2 linked regions of the Phenylobacterium montanum genome follow. The protein of the gene in region 1 interacts with the protein of each later gene in a pairwise test. Links are inferred from orthologs where the notes say so. Each region holds a gene or a part of one and is shown in the gene's direction. Other genes may lie near its edges. The genes, in order: ligA and leuS.

Evidence for each region.
Region 2: the proteins of ligA (region 1) and leuS interact in binary tests that used the Escherichia coli proteins (3 or more experiments, as listed by UniProt). The link is inferred for Phenylobacterium montanum from one-to-one orthologs.

Annotation. Positions count from the first base shown.
Region 1 is NZ_CP073078.1:1,084,437-1,087,699, reverse strand. Bases 224-3,174 are described here. They hold ligA (NAD-dependent DNA ligase LigA), read left to right. Parts: upstream 224-629; coding sequence 630-2,720; downstream 2,721-3,174. Other genes in these bases: KCG34_RS04950 (YXWGXW repeat-containing protein), read right to left, coding at 2,832-3,174; recN (DNA repair protein RecN), read left to right, coding at 224-628. In the rest of the region: more of recN, read left to right, coding at 1-223; more of KCG34_RS04950, read right to left, coding at 3,175-3,263. UniProt on the Escherichia coli protein: DNA ligase that catalyzes the formation of phosphodiester linkages between 5'-phosphoryl and 3'-hydroxyl groups in double-stranded DNA using NAD as a coenzyme and as the energy source for the reaction.
Region 2 is NZ_CP073078.1:3,626,953-3,630,366, forward strand. What follows is about bases 94-3,195. They hold leuS (leucine--tRNA ligase), read left to right. Parts: upstream 94-398; coding sequence 399-2,993; downstream 2,994-3,195. Other genes in these bases: KCG34_RS16325 (DUF3576 domain-containing protein), read left to right, coding at 94-379; lptE (LPS assembly lipoprotein LptE), read left to right, coding at 2,999-3,195. In the rest of the region: more of KCG34_RS16325, read left to right, coding at 1-93; more of lptE, read left to right, coding at 3,196-3,414.

The DNA of each region.
Region 1 (3,263 bases):
CGAGGCGGCGGCCGCGCGCAAGGCTTATCTGGCTGCGGCCGAGGCCCTGAGCACAGCGCGCAAGGCCGCCGGCGAGCGGCTGGCGGCGGCGGTGATGGGGGAACTGGCGCCCCTGAAACTTGACAAGGCGCGTTTCCGCGTGGCCGTGGAGCCCCTGGGTGAAGACCGCGCCGGGCCGGCCGGGGCTGATCGGGTGGAGTTCGAGGTCTCGACCAATCCCGGCTCGCCGTTCGGCGGCCTGGGCGCCATCGCCTCGGGCGGCGAGCTGGCCCGTTTCGCCCTGGCGCTGAAGGCGGCCCTGGCCGGGCGCGAGGACCAGGTCCAGCCCCTGATGATCTTCGACGAGGTCGACCAGGGGGTCGGCGGGGCCGTGGCCGATGCGGTGGGCCTGAGGCTCAAGCGGCTGGCGGGGGACGCCCAGGTGCTGGTGGTGACCCATTCGCCTCAGGTGGCCGCCCGCGCCGACGCCCATTGGCGGGTGGCCAAGGCTGGGGAGGGGGACAGGCTGCGCACGGCGGTCGAGACCCTGTCGCCCGCCGCCCGCGAGGAAGAAATCGCCCGCATGTTGTCGGGCGCCGAGATCACCGAGGCCGCCCGGGCCGCCGCGAGAGCCTTGATGCATGCCTGATTTGAAGCAGGTCGAGGCCCTGGACGAGGCCGAGGCGGCCGACGAGCTCGCCCGCCTGGCCGACGAGCTGGCCGGTCACGACCTCCGCTATTTCCAGGAGGACGCGCCCGCCATCTCGGATGCGGACTACGACGCGATGAAGCGGCGCAACGCCGACATCGAGGGGCGGTTTCCGCATCTGGTGCGCGACAATTCCCCCTCTCTGCGGGTGGGCGCGGCGCGGGCGGAGAAGTTCTCCCCCGTCGAGCATGGCGTGCCCATGTTGTCGCTGGACAACGCCTTCTCCAACGACGAGGCGATCGAGTTCGACGCGCGGGTGCGCCGTTTCCTGCGCCTGGGCGAAGAGCCGGTGTTCTATACCGCCGAGCCCAAGATCGACGGGCTGTCGGCCTCCCTGCGCTATGAGAACGGGGTGCTGGTGCGCGGCGGGACCCGCGGTGACGGACGCGTGGGCGAGGACGTGACCGAGAACCTGCGCACTATCCGCGAGATCCCGCAGCGCCTGGCCGGCAAGGGCTGGCCCGAGGTGATCGAGGTTCGCGGCGAGGTCTATCTGGGCCATGCCGAGTTCGCCGCGCTGAACGCCGCGGCGGAGGCGGCGGGAACCAAGACCTACGCCAACCCGAGAAACGCCGCCGCTGGTTCGCTGCGCCAGATCGACGCCAATATCACCGCCCAGCGGCCCCTGCGCTTCTTCGCCTATGCCTGGGGGCTGATCAGCGCGCCGTTCAGCGACACCCAATGGGGCGCGCTGGAGGCTTTGAGGTCATGGGGTTTCCATGTGACGCCACAGGCGCGGCGGGTGGAGAACGCCGAGGGCCTGCTGGCCGCCTATGCGGCGATGGAGGTCGAGCGGCCCAAGCTGGACTTCGATATCGACGGGGTGGTCTACAAGGTCGACCGACTGGACTGGCAGAGCCGGCTGGGCTTCGTTTCGCGCAGCCCGCGCTGGGCGATCGCCCGCAAGTTCCCCGCCCAGCAGGCGCGCACCATCCTCGAGGCCATCGACATCCAGGTCGGCCGCACCGGCGCGGTGACGCCGGTGGCGCGCCTGCAGCCGGTGACCGTGGGCGGGGTGGTGGTGGAGAACGCCACCCTGCACAACGCGGACGAGATCGCGCGCAAGGACCTGCACGTCGGCGACACGGTGATCGTGCAGCGCGCCGGCGATGTAATCCCGCAGATCGTCAGCGTGGTGCTCGATGAGCGTCCCGAGGGCGCCGTCCCCTACGAATTCCCGACCCATTGCCCGTGCCCGCTGCACACCCCGCTGGCGCGCGAGACCACCAGCGGCGGGGCCGAGACGGTGGTGCGTCGCTGCACCGGCGAGTTCGCCTGTCCGTTCCAGCGGGTCGAGCACCTGAAGCACTTCGTCTCCCGCCGCGCCTTCGACATCGAGGGCCTGGGCGACAAGCAGCTGCAGGCGTTTTTCGACGAAGGCCTGATCAGGGAGCCGGCCGATATCTTCACCCTGGAGGCGCGTGACGCCGCCTCGCTGAAGAAGCTGAAGGACCGGGAGGGTTTCGGCGAGACCAGTGTGAAGAACCTGTTCGCCGCCATCGAGGCGCGGCGGCGGATCGGGCTGGACCGGTTCATCTATGGCCTGGGCATCCGCCACATCGGCGAGACCACCGCCGTCGTGCTCAGCCGCGGCTATCTAACCGTCGACGCCTTCCTGGCCGCCATGGACAAGGTCGCCGATCGCGATCCCGAGGCGATCGCCGAGCTGGACGCCCTGGATCAGGTCGGCGGCGCGGTGATCGAGGCGGCGGCGGCCTATTTCGCCGAGGACCACAATCGCCGCATCGTGCAGAACCTGGTGGCCCAGCTTCAGGTGCTGGACGCGGAAAAGCCCAAGACCGACACGGCGGTGGCCGGCAAGACGGTGGTGTTCACCGGCGCCCTGGAGAAGCTGACCCGCGACGAGGCCAAGGCCCAGGCTGAGGCCCTGGGGGCCAAGGTTGCGTCCTCGGTCTCGAAGAAGACCGACCTGGTGGTGGCCGGGCCGGGGGCGGGCTCGAAGCTGAAGACCGCGGCCGAACTCGGCATCCAGGTGCTGACCGAGGACGAGTGGCTGGCCCTGATCGGGTGAAGATCTCTAGCCGGCGAAGCCCCTTTCGGTCGGCGATTGGATCCGAGACATGCCGGTCAGGCTCGGGCGCGGACCATCGAAACTTCAGGCGCCGCGGGCTGGATGCGAGGCTCAGCGCTGCGGGGGCTTGCGCTGGTCCTCGCGGCCCTGGGGTCGCGGCTCGCTTCGAGGGGCCTCGCCGCGCGGCGCGGCATAGGCGGGCTGACGGTAGCTCTCGGCCGCAGGCCGTTGGGCGTAGGCCGGAGCGCGATAGCTTTCCGCCTGCGGCGGCCGTTGAGCATAGGCCTGGGCCGGCGGGCGATAGGCTGGCGCGGCGTAGGCAGAGCCGCGCCCGCCGTTCCAGCCATAGGCCTCGGCGGCGCGGGGCGGCGGGCTGGGCTGGCGATATTCAGGCTGACGGTAGTCCGACTGACGCTGCGGGGCGGAGCGGGCGCCGTTTTCGCTGTAGCCATAGCCATAGTTCGGCTGGGCCTGGCGGTAGGCCGGCGCTTGCCGGTAGGGCGAGGACGCCTGGTAGGACGGAGTCCGCGCCTGTTCGTAGGC
Region 2 (3,414 bases), 2.5 Mb from region 1 along the record:
CTTCCATCCCTTTGGCGGCGGCCACCCAAAGGGTAACCCCGAGAAGGATGCGGCCCTGGGCGTGAACGCCTACCTGTGGCGCGCCTCGCTGGACACCCTGGCCTTCATGCCGCTGGCCTCGGCCGACCCCTATGGCGGCGTGATCATCACCGACTGGTACGCCAATCCGGAAAAGCCGGACGAGCGCTTCAAGTGCACGGTCTTCATCCTGGACACGCGCCTGCGCGCCGATGGCCTGAACGTGACCGTCAACAAGCAGGTCAAGGACGCCAACGGCGGCTGGATCGACGCAGCGGCCTCTGACCAGACCGCGACCGACATCGAAAACGCCATCCTGACCCGCGCGCGCCAGCTCAAGCTGTCGAACGTCGGCGGCTGATCCTCCCCTCGCATCGGCCATGGTCCGCTATAATCCGCAAGAGTCGGAACCCAGGTGGCGCAAGGCCTGGGCCGACGCCGACATCTTTCGCGCGGGGCCGATCGATGCGTCCGACCCGCGGCCGAAATACTACATCCTGGAGATGTTCCCCTATCCCTCGGGGCGCATCCACATGGGCCACGTGCGGAACTATAGCCTGGGCGACGTGATCGCCCGCTTCAAGCGCGCCCGCGGCTTCAACGTGCTGCACCCCATGGGCTGGGACGCCTTCGGACTGCCGGCCGAGAATGCGGCCATGGAGCGCGGGGTCAGCCCCCGGGACTGGACCTATCAGAACATCGACGCCATGCGCGATGAGCTGAAGCGGCTGGGCCTGTCGATCGACTGGTCGCGCGAGTTCGCCACCTGCGATCCCGAATATTACGGCCAGCAGCAGGCCTGGTTCATCGACCTGTGGAAGCGCGGCCTGGTCTATCGCCGCGAGGGCATGGTCAATTGGGACCCGGTCGACATGACCGTCCTGGCCAACGAGCAGGTGATCGACGGCCGCGGCTGGCGCTCCGGCGCAGTGGTGGAGAAGCGCAAGCTGAACCAGTGGTTCCTGCGCATCACCGACTATGCCGACGACCTCTTGGAAGGCCTGAAGACCCTGGATCGCTGGCCGGACAAGGTGCGGCTGATGCAGGAGAACTGGATCGGCAAGTCCAGCGGCCTGAAGATGACGTGGGCGTTCTCGGGCGCCGCGCCGGCGGGTTTCGAGGGCGGGATCGAGGTCTACACCACCCGGCCCGACACCCTGTTCGGGGCCAGCTTCGTGGCCGTCTCGGCCGACCATCCGCTGGCGGCGGCCCTGGCCGCGGCCGACCCCCGGGTCGACGCCTTCGTCCACGAATGCCGCCGTGGCGGCACGTCGGAGGCCGAGATCGAGTCGGCCGAAAAGCTGGGCTGGGACACCGGCCTGACAGTGACCCATCCGTTCGACCCAAACTGGAAGGTCCCGGTGTGGATCGCCAATTTCGTGCTGATGGACTACGGCACGGGCGCCATCTTCGGCTGCCCGGCCCACGACCAGCGCGACCTGGACTTCGTGCGCAAGTACGGCCTGCCGGTGAAGCCGGTGGTGCTGCCACCAGGCGCCGATCCCGTGGCCTTCGAGGTCGGCAAGGAAGCCTATGTCGGCCCGGGTCGGATCTATAATTCCGGCTTCCTGGACGGACTGGAGATCGAGGCGGCCAAGCAGGCGGCCATCGCCCGCATCGAGGCCCAAGGGCATGGCCAGGGCGCCACCGTCTATCGCCTGCGCGACTGGGGCATCGCCCGCCAGCGCGGCTGGGGCTGCCCGGTGCCGATCGTCCATTGCCCGGCCTGCGGCCCCGTGGCGGTTCCCAAGGACCAGTTGCCGGTGCGCCTGCCCGACGACCTGGACTTCAGCCGCCCGGGCAACGCCCTGGCGCGGCATCCGACCTGGAAGCACACGGTCTGCCCGACCTGCGGAACCGCGGCCGAGCGCGAGACCGACACGCTGGACACCTTCGTCGACTCGAGCTGGTACTTCGCCCGCTTCACCGCGCCGGACGCGGCGGAGCCGATCGACAGGGCCGCCGCCGATTACTGGATGCCGGTCGACCAGTATATCGGCGGCATCGAGCACGCCGTGTTGCACCTGCTCTACGCCCGCTTCGTCACCCGGGCCCTGGCCGACGAGGGCATGTTGAAGGCGAAGGAGCCCTTCACCGGCCTGTTCACCCAAGGCATGCTGACCCACGAGACCTATCGCCGGCAGAACGGCGACTGGGTCGAGCCGTCCGAGATCGAGATCACCGCGGAAGGCGCCACGCGTCGAGCGATCCTGATCGACAGCGGCGAGCCGGTGGTGATCGGCGACACCGAAAAGATGTCGAAGTCGAAGAAGAACACCGTCACGCCCAGCGTGATCTTCGACGACTATGGCGTCGACGCCGCGCGGCTGTTCGTGATGTCGGACTCCCCGCCGGACCGCGACGTGCAATGGACCACCGGCGGCATCGAAGGCGCATGGCGTTTCGTCAACCGGGTGTGGAACGAGTTCGACAGCCAGCCCCCCGGCGTCGCGCCCGCGGATACCGCCGCCGACCCCAAGGCGCACGAGCTGGTGCGGGCCACCCACCGCCTGACCGCGGCGGTGACCGAGGCCATCGACGGCTTCCGCTTCAACAGCGGCATCGCCCGGCTGTACGAATTCCTGAACACCCTCAAAACCTTGCCCGCCGAGGGCGCGAGCCCGGCGGTGCTGGCGGCGCGGCAGGAGGCCCTGTCGACCCTGGCGCGGCTGATCGCGCCCTTCACCCCGCACCTGGCCGAAAGCTGCTGGGAGCGGCTGGGCGAGACCGGCCTGGCCGTCGCAGCGCCCTGGCCGAGCTTCGACCCCGCCCTGGTCGCCCGCGACGAGGTGGTGCTGCCGGTGCAGATCAACGGCAAGCGCCGCGCTGAGATTCGCGCCCCCGCGGGCAGCCCCGAGGCCGAGGTCGAGAAGATCGCCCTGGCGGACGAGGCGGTTCGCAGCCATCTTGAGGGCGTGACCGTGCGCAAGGTGATCGTGGTCAAGGACCGCATCGTCAATATCGTGGTGGGATGAGCCGCATGAGCCCCAGCCTGGCCAGGATCGCTGTCGCGGGCGCAGCGCTCGCCGTCGCGACCGGCCTGTCGGGCTGCGGCTTCACCCCGCTCTACGCTGCCCCGGGCGTCACGGCCGGCTTGTCCTCGATCGAGGTCAATGTCGAGCATGGGCGCACCGCCTTCCTCCTGGCCCAGGACCTGGAAGACAGCCTGGCGCGCGACCGCTCGAGCCCGGCGGCCTATCGCCTGGACCTGCGGGTGCAGGAGCACCAGTACCCCCGCGGCCTGGTGGTCAGCGGTATCGCCACCCGCTACGAGACCCACGTCACCGTCACCTATCGCCTGATCGAGCTTTCCAGCGGCCAGGTGATCAAGACCGGGGTCGAGCCGGTTGAGGTCAGCTACGCGGCCACCGCCCAGCCCTACGCCGAGGTCTCGGC